2 regions of the Pantoea sp. XAF26B01_ASV70 genome follow, and region 1 is predicted to be linked to the other one. Evidence: predicted binding sites of a transcription regulator. Region 1 holds the regulator's gene; the other holds the start of a gene.
What was found. Region 1 encodes CRP, which controls carbon source genes, mostly activating them, when cyclic AMP is high. Its sites were predicted from a motif close to ATGTGANNNNNNTCACAT; they were not measured.
Positions count from the first base shown of each region.

Region 2: the regulator CRP is predicted to act here: its motif matches at 2,070-2,087, upstream of ACX8ZY_RS19305 (PTS mannitol transporter subunit IICBA).

Region 1 is NZ_CM137251.1:415,158-423,445, forward strand. Features, by position in the region: gene argD (bifunctional acetylornithine/succinyldiaminopimelate transaminase) at 37-1,257, shown strand; gene ACX8ZY_RS01920 (YccS/YhfK family putative transporter) at 1,259-3,334, opposite strand; gene crp (cAMP-activated global transcriptional regulator CRP) at 3,392-4,024, opposite strand; gene ACX8ZY_RS01930 (OsmC family protein) at 4,328-4,732, shown strand; gene ACX8ZY_RS01935 (phosphoribulokinase) at 5,252-6,121, opposite strand; gene ACX8ZY_RS01940 (YheU family protein) at 6,183-6,401, opposite strand; gene ACX8ZY_RS01945 (hydrolase) at 6,406-7,422, opposite strand; gene ACX8ZY_RS01950 (LysE family translocator) at 7,480-8,082, shown strand; gene ACX8ZY_RS01955 (LacI family DNA-binding transcriptional regulator) at 8,084-8,288, opposite strand, start outside.
Region 2 is NZ_CM137251.1:4,094,207-4,102,494, reverse strand. Features, by position in the region: gene ACX8ZY_RS19305 (PTS mannitol transporter subunit IICBA) at 1-1,884, opposite strand, end outside; gene ACX8ZY_RS19300 (DUF3053 domain-containing protein) at 2,317-3,033, opposite strand; gene ACX8ZY_RS19295 (gamma-glutamyltransferase family protein) at 3,271-4,869, opposite strand; gene ACX8ZY_RS19290 (HTH-type transcriptional regulator) at 5,604-5,900, shown strand; gene ACX8ZY_RS19285 (HD domain-containing protein) at 5,942-6,535, opposite strand; gene ACX8ZY_RS19280 (MarR family winged helix-turn-helix transcriptional regulator) at 6,598-7,062, shown strand; gene ACX8ZY_RS19275 (organic hydroperoxide resistance protein) at 7,158-7,586, shown strand; gene eptB (kdo(2)-lipid A phosphoethanolamine 7''-transferase) at 7,909-8,288, shown strand, end outside.

The sequences.
Region 1 (8,288 bases):
CAAAGTTGCACATCAATCATCTAAATGGGGTCATCAATGGCAGCGGAAAAAATTGCGGTCACGCGGGAGACGTTCGATAACGTTATTTTGCCTGTTTATGCACCTGCGCAGTTCGTGCCGGTAAAAGGCAAGGGCAGTCGTGTATGGGATCAGCAGGGCAAAGAGTATATCGATTTCTCAGGTGGTATCGCCGTCACCGCACTTGGACACTGCCATCCTGCGCTGGTCGAGACGCTGAAAAGTCAGGGCGAGACGCTGTGGCACACCAGCAACGTCTTCACCAACGAACCGGCGCTGCGTCTTGCCAGTAAGTTAATTCAGGCGACCTTTGCCGAGCGGGTCTTCTTCGCTAACTCCGGGGCCGAAGCCAACGAGGCCGCCTTTAAGCTGGCGCGCTACTACGCCTGCAAACGTCACAGCCCATTCAAAAGTAAGATTATCGCCTTTCATAACGCCTTTCATGGCCGGACGCTGTTTACCGTCACGGTCGGCGGACAGCCAAAATATTCTGATGGGTTCGGGCCTAAACCGGCGGATATCGTCCATGTGCCGTTCAATGATCTGAACGCAGTGAAAGCGGTCATTGACGATCATACCTGCGCCATTGTGGTTGAACCGATTCAGGGGGAGGGTGGCGTCGTGCCCGCAACGCAGGAATTTATGCAGGGACTGCGTGAGCTTTGCGATCAGCACCAGGCGCTGCTGGTGCTGGATGAAGTGCAGAGCGGCATGGGGCGCAGCGGCAAGCTATTCGCCTATGAGCATTATGGCATCCAGCCCGATATTCTGACCTCAGCCAAAGCGCTGGGCGGCGGTTTCCCGGTCAGCGCCATGCTGACCACTAACGAGATCGCCTCGACCATGGCGCCGGGCGTGCATGGCACCACCTATGGCGGCAATCCACTCGCCTGCGCCATCGCCGAAACTGCGCTCGATATTATCAATACGCCGGAGGTGCTGGCAGGCGTTGAGACACGTCGTCAGCACTTTGTCACGGCGCTGCAGGCCATCGATGCGAAGTATGATCTCTTCAGCGATATTCGCGGCAAGGGTCTGCTGATTGGCGCGGCGCTGAAACCGCAGCATGCCGGTAAAGCACGCGATATCCTGAATGCCGCGGCCGCAGAAGGCGTGATGGTGCTGGTTGCCGGCACCGACGTGATGCGTTTTGCCCCGTCACTGATCATTGAGCCTGCCGATATCGAAGAGGGCATGAGCCGCTTCGCCACGGCCGTCGGCAACGTGCTCAACGGCTAGCTTAGTTTTTACGTAAGCGTCTGATCAGCCAGCGGCCATGTTGCGGCCGCTGGTTCCACGCCAGCGATGAAATGGTGTACATCACGCTCAGATGATCGAGAATGCGCCGCACATGCTGCTCCACCACCGTGATCGGTCCCTCACTGATGTTCTCCAGCTCATCCAGCAGGTTAACCTGTGAGCTTTCACCATCATATTCCAGCCGCTGCTGACACCGCTGCAGCGCGATTTCACAGGATTGCAGGTAACGCTCAGCCAGCGAGGCAGTGAGCATGGTGTGCTCACGCGCCAGAATCGTCATGGCGTTGATATGCTCGACGATAAACTGACTGTGCGTGACCCAAAGCCGCATATCACTCAGATAGCGGGAGTTGAACGCGGGTTCCTGCATCGCCTGATTCAGTGAGTTAAACAGCGCATTGTGTGCCTGATTGACCTTCACCCGCTGATAAGCCAGTTTCTCTGGTGACTGTTCGTCACCCAGCAACAGCCGCAGCGCATCCTGATAAGTTTCCAGTGCGTCATGGGCGTTCTGCCGCAGTAAGCCGCTCTGCCACTGCGGCCACAGCCAGAGCATCCCGCCAAAGGCGATCAGACAACCCATCAGCGTATCCATGAGTCGCGGCAGCAGAAACTGCGCGCCATTCAGCGACAGCAATTGCAGCGAGTAAACCGCCGTGACCGTAAAGCCAATCATCGACCAGCCATAAAACTGGCGGGTAAAGCGATAGCTGATAAAAGTAATTGCCAGCATGATCAGCAGCACCAGCGACTCCGGCACCGCCATGCGCAGCGTGGCGGCCGCGATCACCAGACCGGCAAAAGTGCCCAGCGCCCGGTGCTGAATGCGGACACGGGTAGCGCTGTAGCCGTTCTGGCTGACGAACATGATGGTCATCAGGATCCAGTAGGGTTTGGGGATGTTGAAGAACAGCGCCAGCGCGCTGCCCAGCATCAGCATCACCGCAAAGCGGCCGGCAGTGCGCAGGGCCGATGAGCGAAACGAGAGATAACTGCGCAGTGCCGGTAACAGCGGCAGACGGCGCTGGCGGTCAGCCATCAGATCGCGCTGATAAAGGGGTTTCTGGGTGCGCAGGACCCGCGCGATGCGGTTGAAGTGGTAAAGGCAGAAGTTACCCACCGGATTGTCGGGATGCTGATGGGCGATTTTCTCCAGCGCGCCGAGCTGTTTATCCATCGCAAAGCGATCGGGTAGCTGGTGATAGAGAATGTTATCCGCCAGCACCCGCAACCGGGCCGAGATGGTTTTGGCATTCCAGCGGATCACCGCTTCGGCGTGGCTCTGTTCGACCAGCTTCTGCACCTCTTCCGGCCGATGCAGGCTGACCGAGATATGTTCCTGCAGATCCAGCGCCACCTGAAAGGCGCGCGTCAGCCGTTTATGGCTGTGATCGCGGCTTGCCGACAGCATATGCATCTGCTGATAACAGGTGTTAATCAGATCGACCACTTTCTGCTGACGAGCCAGCAGCGGCGGCAGCGCCTTTTCTGGATCGGTCAGCTGCGTCAGCAGGGTATATTTTGCGTCGCAGTAGTTAGCCAGCTCGCGATAGATCAGGCTCAGGCTTTCGCGCATTGGCTGCTCTTTCCACAGCCAGAACCAGAACCAGTTAAAGAGCCCGTACCATAGCGTGCCGCCGATATAGAGCAGCGGGGGAACATAGATTGGCATGCGGCCAATCAGGCTCAGGGTAAAGATGGCGGCAATCAGGGTGCCGGGCAGCAGACGACCATGCAGCGGGCTGATCTCCCCGGTAACGCCGAGCAATAAGGGCATGGCAAACAGAATCAGCGGCAGCGGAATAGCATGCAGGGTGAGCCACTGCATCAGAAAGCTGCCGAGGGCAAACAGGCTGCCGCCAACAATCAGGCGTTTGAAGAAGCGTTTATGCGGGGTATCCAGACCGGCGATGTTGCAGCAGGCGGGCACTAATGAGAACAGCAGACCTTTTTGCAGGTCGCCAGCCAGCCAGCCCAGCGCCACCGGCAGACAGAGCACCAGCGTTTGCCGCAAGGCGTAGTTAACTTCAGGATGGTAAATAATTCGACGCCACATCGGCCCAACACAAACAATAACGGCGTGATGTTGCCATCACGCCGTGGGTGACAGGAATTAGCGGGTGCCGTAAACGACGATGGTTTTGCCGTGTGCGGAGATCAGGTTCTGATCTTCCAGCATCTTCAAAATACGGCCCACGGTTTCACGTGAACAACCAACAATCTGGCCAATTTCCTGACGAGTGATTTTAATTTGCATGCCGTCGGGATGCGTCATGGCATCTGGCTGCTTCGCCAGGTTGAGCAGGGTCTGTGCAATGCGTCCGGTTACGTCGAGGAAAGCGAGGTTACCCACTTTTTCAGACGTCACCTGCAGGCGACGCGCCATCTGCGATGAGAGTCGCATCAGGATGTCAGGGTTAACCTGGATCAGCTGACGGAATTTCTTGTAAGAAATTTCCGCCACTTCGCACGCGCTTTTCGCACGTACCCAGGCGCTGCGCTCCTGGCCTTCTTCGAACAGGCCAAGTTCACCAATAAAATCGCCCTGATTCAGGTAGGAAAGAATCATCTCTTTGCCTTCTTCATCTTTAATCAGAACCGCAACGGAACCTTTCACGATGTAGTAAAGCGTTTCTGCTTTTTCACCTTGGTGAATCAGCGTACTTTTGGATGGATACTTGTGAATATGGCAATGGGACAGGAACCATTCGAGTGTAGGGTCTGTTTGCGGTTTGCCGAGAACCATTCGCTATTATCCTCTGTTGTAATCGTGCCCAAAATACAGGGGGCAGTTTTCCCTGTCAGGCGGTGAAAGCTTCAAGCGTTTCCATTTCAGGAAATTATTCGGGCCGCATCAGGCGCAGTGCGCATCATCCTTCCCGGCTTCGTCATCGGGTGACGAAAAATATTTTCAGCACTGTTTGTAGCACAGCTTTTGCCGACTGTCTTCTGTTGTCTCGCTTCAGCTACGGGCGGATTTCTCTGGATTGCTGTTTACCAGGCGAAAGCGTACTCTGGCGACAAAACAGCGTATTCCGGAGCAAAAATCATGCAGGCAAGAGTGAAATGGGTAGAAGGGCTGACATTCCTCGGAGAATCCTCATCCGGCCATCAGATACTGATGGATGGAAATTCGGGTGATAAAGCGCCCAGCCCAATGGAGATGGTGCTGATGGCGGCGGGCGGATGCAGCGCGATTGACGTGGTATCAATTCTGCAAAAAGGCCGAAACGATGTGGCTGATTGTGAAGTAAAACTGACCTCAGAACGTCGTGAAGAGGCGCCGCGAATCTTTACGCACATCAACCTGCATTTTATCGTGAGTGGTAAAGCCCTCCAGGATAAAGCGGTATCACGCGCCGTGGATCTTTCTGCTGAAAAATATTGCTCTGTGGCCATCATGCTGGGTAAAGGCGTCAACATTACGCATAGCTATGAAGTGATCGAACTTTAGTACCAGCAGGGATCTTTTAAGGTCGCGGGCAAAATCTGTCGTGCTCTGCTGTCAGACTGTGCCTGCGCTGGGAACCGGGTCAGATCGGAAAGTCGCTTAAGCCAATCCCTGGCCGCTCGGCCCGCGCGATTACGCACCTCATCCCTGAGGTGCGCCCGTAGCCGGGCCAACGCGTTGCGTTGTTCAAAAACGCTCCCGGCGTTTTTATCCGGGCGGCGGGACGCTTTCCTCTTCTGACCCGGTTCCCAGCGTGTTGAACTTATCTATTGCTGCCAGATTCTTTCTGCCCAGGCGTTGTCTGTAGCGACCTTCCTGAAACCGGATGCGGTTGCCGGACGTGAAGCGAAGGGAGCATATACCTGTAGCAAAGCATCGCGGGCCAGGGATGGCGGTTTTGCGTCTTTGCGAAAGGTTTATGCTCCCTGAAGCCTGCTCAGCGGTAAGTCTTTAGCCGCAGGAAAGCCAGTTTTACCATCTTTATGAAAGACATCTGCTCTCAGAGCGGTTTTTGCTGGCCTCTTACTCTATTCGCTTACCTTCCATCAGCCGCTTCACCAGCGGACCCATGATCAACTCCATCGCCAGACCCATTTTGCCGCCAGGCACCACCAGCGTATTGATGTGCGAGATAAACGAGCCCTGCAGCATCGCCAGCAGGTAGGGGAGGTCGATATCTTCCAGCGCCTGGAAGTGGATCACCACAAAGCTCTCATCCAGTGACGGAATAGAGCGGGCAGCGAACGGGTTTGAGGTATCGACCGTCGGGACGCGCTGAAAGTTGAGGTGAGTGCGTGAGAACTGTGGTGTGATGAAGTTGATGTAATCTTCCATCGAGCGCACTACCGAATCCATGACCGCTTCACGTGAATGGCCGCGCTCGCCGGTGTCGCGCACCAGCTTCTGTATCCACTCCAGGTTCACAATCGGCACCACGCCAACCAGCAGATCAACCTGTTCTGCTACGTTGTGCTGCGCCGTCACCACACCGCCGTGCAGCCCTTCGTAGAAGAGAATATCGGTGTTCTGCGGCAGCGGTTGCCACGGCGTAAAGGTGCCGGGCACCTGATTCCACGGCACCGCTTCATCGTAGGTATGCAGATATTTACGCGACTGGCCCTGTCCGCTCTGACCATACTCTTTAAAGCTCTGCTCCAGCAGGCCAAAGTCATTGGCTTCCGGGCCAAAGTAGCTGACATGACGTCCTAAATCGCGCGCCTTACGAATCGCCATATCCATTTCAGGGCGGGTAAAGCGGTGAAAACTGTCACCTTCCAGCTCCGCCGCATGAAGATCGAGCTGCTGAAAGATTTTGCGAAACGCCACGCTGGTGGTGGTGGTCCCTGCGCCGCTGGAACCAGTCACCGCGATAATGGGATGACGTGCAGACATAGAAAAGCTCCCTGTGAGGTCGGGCAATAGGCATTGTTAACACGAAATGCCGTTGGGTGCATCAGCCACGAAATTCTTTGCGCGGCATGATATTGACCGATTCGTGCAGTTCCGACCACACCAGTACCACTTCACCCGTTTCCAGCTGACGTCGCACATCGGCCACCTTGTCGATCAGGCTGCGTTCCTGCTCGCCATAGTCCGTGCCTTCGCGCAGCACAAAGGTTTCAATCAGATTTTCAAGGGTCTCAGGTGAGACCTGTTGCCAGGGAATAATCACGAGATCAGTTATCCAGAAAAGGGGCGATCCACTGGGGGATACGCTGTTCCAGCCACATTTCAGGCTGGCGTAATGTCCCACCAACAAAACCTACATGGCCGCCGTGTGGTGTCAGTTGATAAGTAATAGTGGCAGATAATTGGCTGCTGTGCGGGATCACCTCATCACTCATAAAAGGATCATCTTTGGCGTGAATGATCAGCAGCGGTTTCTCTGCGTGCTTCAGCCAGGGCATGGCGCTGGCACGATGATAGTAATCGGCCGCATCCAGAAAACCGTGGGCGCGGGCGGTAATGGCATCATCAAAATCGCGCAGTCGCCGCAGCGATTTCAGCTGCGCCAGATTGACCGGCAGCGTATCCGGCCAGGCGTGCAGTTTGCGGCGGGCATTTTTCTTGAGCTGCGCCAGCAAATAGTATTGATAGACGCGTGAGAAGCCGCGTTCCAGTTTTAGGCTACAGGGCTCCAGCAACAGCGGAGCGGAGACAATGACGCCCGCGTCTACCTCAGCGGCTGCGCCCTGCTGGCCCAGCAGGCAGCCCAGCATGTTACCGCCCAGCGAGAAACCGACCGCGGCGGTGGGTACGCGGCCCCAGCGGGTGCGCAGCCAGTGCAGAAAAAAACGGGCATCTTCGGTTTCGCCGGAGTGATAGATGCGGTTGAGCCGATTCGGTTCGCCGCTGCAGCCGCGAAAATGCATCACCACCGCCAGCCAGCCGCGCGCATGGCAGATCGCCATCAGTCCATGAATATAGGGGCTATGAAAACTGCCCTCCAGCCCATGAAACAGCACCACGCGCGGTTTATGCTGCGCGAACTGCGGATCTTCACTCCAGGCGAGATCGACGAAGTCGCCATCCGGCAGGTCGAGACGTTGCCAGTGGGGATCGCCCGTGATACGACGACGTAGCAGGCGCGGCAGCAGGGTCTGCAGGTGCGCGTTACGCAGACTCTCAGGAGGCGTGAAGTGCTCGTTTTCCGGTCCGGTAAATTTCATGTGGTAAAAGCTTGTCTGTTCCATATCACACTGTTAGCTTCGATAAGTTTTTTCTTGCAGGGTAAGGAGTACCCGATTGCCATGGAACTGAGTCTTTTCTTATCAATGTTGGGATTTCTTTGGGTCGCGGCCATTACGCCCGGGCCTAATAATATGTTACTCACCGCCTCGGGCGCTAATTTTGGCTTTATGCGCACCATTCCGCTGATGATTGGCATCATGATCGGGATGCAGGTGATGCTGCTGATGGTGGCCTTTGGCGTCGGCGGGCTGATCCTGCTCTATCCTTCGCTGCACCTGGTGCTGAAAATCGCCGGTAGCCTCTATCTGCTCTGGCTGGCATGGAAGATAGCGACGTCCAGTTATGAGAAGCTGGAAACCGATCAGGCGCCGGATGCGCCGATGCCCTTCTGGCAGGGCGGATTGTTGCAGTTGATCAATCCCAAGGCCTGGCTGATGGCGCTGGGCGCGGTCGCCAGTTTCAGCCTGGCCGGTGACGCATATCGCCATTCAGTGATGGCGATAAGCATCGGCATGTTTCTGGTTAATCTGGTGTCGGGTGTTATCTGGATGGGATTTGGTGCGATGATCGGCCGCATTCTGCGCAGCCGTCGCGCCTGGAAAATCTTTAACCTCGCCATGGGGCTGCTGACCGCTGCCTGCGTGCTGTTAATCTGGCACTAAGTTAGCTGGATGCGCGTTCAACGCGCGTCCACGGCAGCACCTCGCGGATGACTGGCGCATTAGCATTGCGGATCTTTTGCAGCAGCAATTGCACGCTACGCGCGCCCAGCTGGTTCATCGGCTGCTCGATGGTCGTCAGCGGCGGATTCAGGCTGCGGGTAAACGACACGCCATCAAACCCGACCACCGCCAGATCTTCCGGCACG
Region 2 (8,288 bases), 470 kb from region 1:
GGTGGTGTTCGCCAGCTTCTCAATCACGCTGTCATCATCCAGCGCATTGGTCAGGCTGGTGATCACCTGGATGTGCTCGTTGTTACGGGCAGCAATACCAATCACCAGGCGCGCCACATCGTCCGGCTCTTCACCGAACAGGACGCCTGCCGGATACTGACAGAACACCACGCCGGTTTTCAGCACGCGATCTTTCGCTTCGACCGTACCGTGCGGCACGGCAATCGACTCACCGAGATAGGTCGGCGTCAGTTTTTCACGCGCCAGCATCGCCTCAACGTATTCAGGCTCAACGTAACCGCCTTTCACCAGCTGTTCACCCGCAAAGCGAATCGCCTGCTCTTTGTTACTGGCGGTCAGGCCGAGGAAGACGTTATCCGCACCCAGTTTAAACAGGTGTGCGTTGCCTTCATCGTAGCTGTCAGAGAGCGCGGTATTCACCGTTTGACGATGCACGTCGCTACGGTTAGCCGCCACCAGACGCTCGGTCAGGGTGCTGTAGAGCGCGCTGTCGAGGAAGTTGTTCAGCGAGATATGCTGCGCATGCGGAGCCTGGCGGATGGCGCGCTCAGTCAGGTCACGGTGGGTAATCACCAGATCGACATCACCCGGCAGGGCGTTGATCGCGGTATTGGTCACCGACACATTGCTCAGCCCGGCGTCCTGCACTTTCTTACGCAGTACGCCTGCACCCATCGCGCTGGAACCCATACCGGCATCACAGGCGACGATGATTTTACGCACGTGATGCAGTTCAACGCTCATGGCATCGCTGGCGACTGGGGCACCCGCGCCGCTCTGGCCTTTAGACTGCGCTTTCATCTCATGCATGCGCTGGGTCGCGGCTTCGATATCGTCATCTTCTTTGACTTTGCTGGTTTTCAGCAGGATAGCGGACACCACGAAGGAGACGGCGAAGGCGGCAGCGATAGCAGCGATGTTCGCGAAGTAGGCACCTTTTGGCGTCATTGCCAGCACCGCCAGGATTGAACCCGGTGAGGCAGGAGAGACCAGGCCACCGTTCAGCACCGTCAGCGTGAAGACGCCGGTCATACCGCCAAGGATAACCGCCAGCAGCAGGCGAGGAGCCATCAGCACATACGGGAAGTAGATCTCATGAATGCCGCCAAGGAAGTGGATGATTGCCGCACCGCCCGCAGACTGTTTAGCACTGCCACGACCAAAGAACATATAGGCCATCAGCACGCCCATACCCGGACCCGGGTTGGCTTCGATCAGGAAGAAAATGGATTTGCCGGCTTCACTAGCCTGCTGGATACCGAGCGGCGAGAAGATACCGTGGTTAATGGCGTTGTTCAGGAACAGAATTTTCGCGGGTTCGACGAAGATCGAGGTCAGTGGCAGCAGGTTGTTCTGCACCATCAGATTCACGCCCGCGGCGAGAATGTGTGACAGACCTTCTACCAGCGGACCGATCGCCAGGAACGCCAGCAGTGCCAGTATCATCCCGATAATACCGGCCGAGAAGTTGTTGACCAGCATCTCGAAGCCGCTTTTGATTTTGCCGTCAATCGCCCGGTCAAACGACTTGATTGCCCAACCGCCCAGCGGACCGGCAATCATCGCACCGAGGAACATCGGCATATCCGCACCGACAATCACACCCATGGTGGTAATGGCACCGACCACGCCGCCGCGATCGCCGCCCACCAGACGCCCACCGGTGAAACCGATCAGCAGTGGCAGCAGGTAGGTGATCATCGGGCCAACCAGTTTGGCCAGCGTTTCGTTAGGGATCCAGCCAGTTGGAATAAACAGTGCGGTGATGATACCCCAGGCGATAAACGCCCCGATGTTTGGCATCACCATATTACTCAGAAAGCGACCAAAGCTTTGTACTTTGACCTTCACTGATGAGGACATAAACCCACCCCTTATTGAGACGCGCTGCAATAGGAGAGCGCGCTTGTTTTTGTTTAGCCACCCCGACCCAAAGCCGGTGGTATTACTGTATGCACGCGGACTCTATCACGCGAATTTGACGCTGCGTAGCGTGCGGGGTAAGTGTGATCTACATCACTGATTAAGGGTGGGGGCAGGGGTGATTAGTGTGATTTTGATCACACTTTAAGGCGTAGCTCAGGTTCAGTTGGCTGATTTTTAGACGGGGTGGCCGGTTATCTGTGAGGTGAATCACACTTGTTTGACGTTGATTTGTTATATATCTGTGACTTAGATCACAAACTATTTTTGCTCGAAAATGCGCCAGATCACACTTCATTCAGCGGGTGATTGGGTGGGAGGAGAAAAGAGAGTGGGACGGGCAGACGATTAGCGCCTGCCCGTAAAGCGGGTTTACTGCAGACCACCCTGGACGGCAGCCTGTGCCTGAGGAAGCGCCTGCGAATTGGCGGATAAAGTGCTCATCAGCGCGTTATATTGCGAAGCCTGATCCTGAGTCGGGAACTGTACGCCGCCATCATTGAAGCTGACACGGGTTCCCTGCGTTTGCAGGAAATCGCCGGTCTGCACTGCACCCTGACTCAGCGCCTGGAGTTTTGGCAGCAGAGGAATCAGCTGATTGGCAGGCACCGTCACTACTTTGTTATAGGCGGTGTCGTAGACTTTTTTCAGGTCATCCGGCTGCTTCAGGGTCGCCTTGCTGCTGTCCGCCTGCATTTTGGCGCTTTCAATCTGCTGGGTGACGATCACCAGTGCGCTGGTCGCCTGACGCAGGGAATCACGACGGCTGAGATAATCCTGCGGAACGCGAATAGCAGAAAGCTCATCCACCACCGGACGCATACCCTGTTCAACCGCTTTGTTCGCCTGCTGCGAGAAGCCATACATAATGGCGTAATCGCTGGCGAAGTTGCCAAAGCTCTGCTTCTGGTTTTCGCTGAGGCTGGGCAGATGCTCGCCGCTGCGCATCACAGTGTTCTGGAGAAAATCGATAAATGCTTTGCGCTGCTCGCCTTCTTTATCACCGCATGCGGTGAGTTGCAGCACGATCAGCGCGCCAGCGAGCATAATGCCGCCACGTGCCATAAGGCGTGTAAGTCCTGAAGCCATAGGGTCAACTCCTGTCGGTGATACTGTCAGATGTCCAGGTAGGAATGGCCTAAAGAATAGAACAAACCCGAGCCACGGCACAACGTGAAACCACCTGTGAAACAGATGCTTTCTGAAACGGCGGTTACAGAATGGGACCGCCTGCGCCTCAGGGCGTGCTGCGTTCCCTGCCATTGCAGGCTTCAGCGCGCAGAGATGAAGGAGGGGCTGAGCAGTCTGACGCTCACTGTCGCGACCTTAAAACACCACCGCCTGACCATCTTTGCGACTCTCACTGGCCGCAATGTAGAAGCCCTGCGGATCGCGCACTATCGCCTGCGCGCCACCAAAATTGTAATTACTCAGGGGATCTTCCAGTACCACGTTGTGGCCCATACGGCGCAGTGTGCTCAGGGTATTGCGATCAAGTGTGGATTCAAACACCACCTCGCGTCCCTGCACCACGCGCCAGCGCGGCGCATCAATCGCGGCCTGCGGATTCTGCTGGTGCAGCATAATGCGCAGCGCCAGCTGGAGGTGTCCCTGCGCCTGCATCGGGCCGCCCATCACGCCAAATGCCATCAGCGGCTGGCCCTGCTGATCCCGCGCAAAGGCCGGAATGATGGTATGAAACGGCCGCTTACCGCCCGCCACGACGTTGGGATGGTCTGGATCGAGTGAAAAGCCCGCGCCCCGGTTCTGCAGGCTGATGCCGGTATCGGGTACCACCACGCCGGAGCCAAATCCCATGTAGTTAGACTGAATGAATGAGACCATCATGCCGCTGGCATCACCGGCGGCGACATACACTGTGCCGCTCTGCTGCGGTGATCCAAAGCGGAAATCTCCCGCCTTGTCAGGATCAATTAACGCTGCCCGCTGGCGAATATAGTCGTTGCTGAGCAGGTGTTCCGCCGGAAATTCGAGGTGATCTTCATCGGTGACATAACGGTCCAGATCTACCAGCGCCAGTTTCATCGCCTCGATGGAGAGATGCAGCCACTGCGGCGAATCCGGTGCATAGTGGTTGATTTCCCACTCTTCCAGAATGCCAAGTGCAATTAAGGTCGCAATGCCCTGACCATTCGGCGGCAGCTCCTGCACCGATCCTCCGGCAAACGGACGCGACAGCAGAGTAACCCAGTCGGCACGATGGTTTTTCAAATCCTCCAGCGTCAGGGCTGCGCCATGCTCACGGGCGAAGGCTGTCATCTTTTGCGCCAGTGCGCCGCGGTAAAAGCTTTCGCCCTGAGTCTCAGCGATTTCCTGCAAGGTGCGGGCCTGAGCCGGATTGCGGAACAGCTCGCCAGCACGCGGCGGACGACCCTGCGGCGCAAAGCAGTCGCTAAAGCCAGGTTGATCCCGCAGCTTGTCATAGCCGCGCTGCCACAGCTGACCAATCAGCGGTGAAACCGGAAAACCATGGCGCGCATAGTCAATTGCCGGTTGTGCCAGGGTGGTCAGCGGTAAGGTGCCAAAGCGCTGTGCCAGTGTGACCCATGCCGAGACGGCCCCTGGCACAGTGACGGATTCCCAGCCGGTTTCAGGCATCGCACTAAAATCGGCAAAGCGTTCGGGATGCCACGCGGCTGGCGATCGGCCTGAGGCGTTTAACCCATGCAGCTCGCTGCCATCCCAGACAATGGCAAACGCATCGCTACCGATGCCGTTTCCGGTTGGCTCCAGCACGGTTAAGGCGATGGCGGTGGCGATAGCCGCATCCACGGCGTTTCCACCCTGTTGCAGCATCCGTAAACCCGCCTGCGCCGCCAGCGGTTGAGAGGTTGCGACGGCATTACGACCCATCATCGGTACACGATGAGAAGGGTATCCGACGTTAAAATCTGTTTCTCGCATCGCTTTTCCTTACAGAGGTCAGGTATGGGTTTTGCCCGTCGTCAGTGCGTTATCACGGGGCTGCACTTTTACCGCGCATCAGGTCGATAGTTGCCGGGTAACTGCACCGGCATGAGGCGCCAGCCGTTTCGTTAAGACGACTGTTGATTAATCTGGCGACAGATCGCCGTTAAGAATAAAAGATTTACCCGCTCTGCACTGTGAGCCGCCGCGCGCCAGGCCTCAGGTCCCAACCAGGACTATTCTTAATTTAATAAGATCAGTGAATATATGTGTTCAGGAAGTAAACCATTGGCGTATATTTTGCACTCACTACCTGAAGAGGTGTATTGCCTCACAGAAATGAGAATATGCCAGCAAAAAGCTTGATGGCATCCACATAAATAGCAAACACCATTTGATTTTTCTGCCCACACCGAAGGCACAAAACTCAACTGCCTCAGCGGGTTAGAGGCGCTGGAACTTTTCCGGCAAACCATAGTTAAAAAAATAATTATAAATTGCGCGGCAAATAGTCAGGTCTCTATCCATACTTAGTCTCCCGGCATTTGTTGCATTGACCTGACATCTTTAAAGCAGTGCACCGCAGGCTGTGTCCCGTAATGGTTTCTCTCATAACAAAAATAAACCCTTGCGGGATCCAGCCTGAAACAGGCCCGGTTTCAGAGTCCTGACTTCAGGCTCGTACCTCTCTACTTTCACGTGCTTCATAGCGAGTTTTTAAGGAGTTCTCTATGGAATTAAAAGACCCGATGTTTGAATTGCTCAGCAGCCTTGAGCAGATTGTTTTGACACGTGATGATCGCGCCGCCGAGTTACTTATTCAGCGTCAGCAACCCGCCCAGCCAGAGCCGCAGCGTCTGCGTGAAATGACCGGCATGCAGGTTGATGAGTTTGCAAAAGTAATGGGCGTGAGCGTTTCTTCCGTGAAAAGCTGGGAAGCCCGGCGTACCCGTCCTTCCGCGACGGCGCAGAAATTGATGAAGTTATTACATGCCAATCCCTATCTGGGACGGCAGTTGCTTGAATAAACTGATATCACGAAAAGAACCCGCCGCTGGCGGGTTTTTTATTAGCGTAATTCGCTGTATTTAGCCGCCTGTCTGGCAAACCAGCTCTCCGGCACGCTATAGGGCGGCTCCCGCAACTGTGCGAGTCCGCTTTCAATAATCATTGAAGCCTGCTGCCATAACTGCGCATCTCCCTGCTTCAGCAACTCAATCTGTATCTGCTTTTCAACCAGGTAGACCCGCGCAAAGTCGGGATCAAAACGCACAATCGCGCGGGTGTTATCGATGATGTCAGCCAGTTTGATGGTTTGTGCCTCAGGACTGGCGCTGGCTGTATGGCGGAAGTGCGCCAGTTTACGGGCCGTCCGATTTTTTGCCCCAGCGGGTGCACTGTTGGTCAGCATCTCTACCAGGCTTGCCACGCGCGTACCAAAGTGCGTTTCGATATCACTCTGTGTGGTTGCGGTATCTTCTACGGTATCGTGCAGCCAGGCTGCCGCTAACAACGCGTCGTCATGGCTGACGCTGCGCACCAGTTCCACCACCGCTGCCGGATGAACAATATAAGGCTCATCGGTATATTTGCGGCGCTGACCGGCACTGGCATGTGCCTCGGTGGCGAAGCGACGCGCCTGTTCTTCCAGTGAATCCTGCATGCCTTTCCCCCTGACAAAAAGTTTGCTTGCAATTATCTAGCGCGCTATCTATATTATTAACCATGAACTGTGATCAAGATGACAAAAAAGTGAAAACGATGCCACTGTTGGTCGATCAGCACCTCTGCTTTGCGCTTTATTCTGCCAACCTGGCGATGAATAAAGTCTATCGTCAGTTGCTGAGCCAGCTCGACATCACCTATCCTCAATATCTGGTCATGCTGGTGTTGTGGCAGAAAGATGATGTCACGGTGTCAGAGATTGGCGAGCAGCTTTTTTTAGACTCGGCAACATTAACGCCACTTCTGAAGCGACTGGAAAGTGCAGGCCTGATTAACCGGCAGCGAACCCGTCAGGATGAACGCCAGGTTGCGGTGACGCTGACCGAAGCCGGGCAGGCGTTACGGGCCAGGGCTGAAGCCATTCCTGAAGCGGTTAAGTGTGCCACAGCCTGTGATGATGACGCTTTGCTGGCGCTGAAATTACAGCTGGATGGGTTGCGAGATAACCTGAATAAGTCACGATAAATATTGCTGACGGGTGCGCGGCACCCGTTAAACCTCACCGCCTGATTACGGCTGTATAAGTAGTGGGCGATTAAATAGCGTAACGGAGAAATGTCATGTCTTTAGAACAAGTGGTTTACCGCGCCAAAGCCAAAGCAACCGGTGGTCGTGATGGTCGTGCAACCTCTTCTGACGGTGTACTGGACGTGAAACTGGGCGTGCCAAAAGAGATGGGCGGTGCAGGCGGCGAAGTGACTAACCCGGAGCAGCTGTTTGCTGCGGGCTATTCTGCCTGCTTCCTGGGCGCGATGAAGTTTGTGGCGGGCCGTGACAAGATCACCATGCCAAAAGACGCCTGGATCGAAGGTGAAGTGGGTATCGGCCCTATCCCTGATGGTTTTGGTATTGAAGCGACCCTGAACATTCATCTGCCAGAGATGGATGAAGCAGAAGCGCAGAAGCTGGTTGATGCGGCACACATCGTTTGTCCTTACTCAAACGCCACCCGCAACAACATCGATGTCACGCTGAACATTATTCGCTAAGCGTGCTGCGGGCCTGAAACTATCAGGCCCGCACTTTTTTTCCTCTGTCATTTTCACTCTCCTGCTGCTGTCTGCAACAGCCCACCCGGCCGTTCCTGTTCGATGTGTACAAAAAAATGTGCTAATCAGGTCGACAACGATTATTTTCTGGTCTATCAAACGCGACCATGTTTTACTGAGCCACCTCGCGTTATAGCCTGTAAATCCGTTCAGAATTTTCCTTCATCTTGTCCGGTCCGCTTATTCAGCGAACTCTGCCGCGTTTCGGCAGTCACATAAAAGATTTGGTCAAGCGCTTCACACCGGAGAAACACCTTTTTTCATGAATTACATTAAAACCCTGACTCAGCAGAAGTTATCGCTCTTGCTGGCGCTCTATCTCGGTATCTTATTGAATTTGCCGATTTTCTATCGTCGTTTTGACGGTTTTCTCAGGCACTCTACGGTTACGAACTGGCTGACTGCCGTCACCGAGGTAGTGGCCATTGTGGTGCTGACTTTCTTCCTGATGCGTCTGCTGTCGCTGGGAGGAAAGTGGTTTTATCGCGTGCTGGCCACGCTGATTGTTCTGATTTCGGTTGCCGCCGCCTATTACATGGCGTTTTTTAACGTGGTGATTGGCTACGGCATTGTGGCTTCGGTGATGACGACTGACACCGATCTCTCCAGAGAGGTGATTGGTTACCATTTCATCCTGTGGAT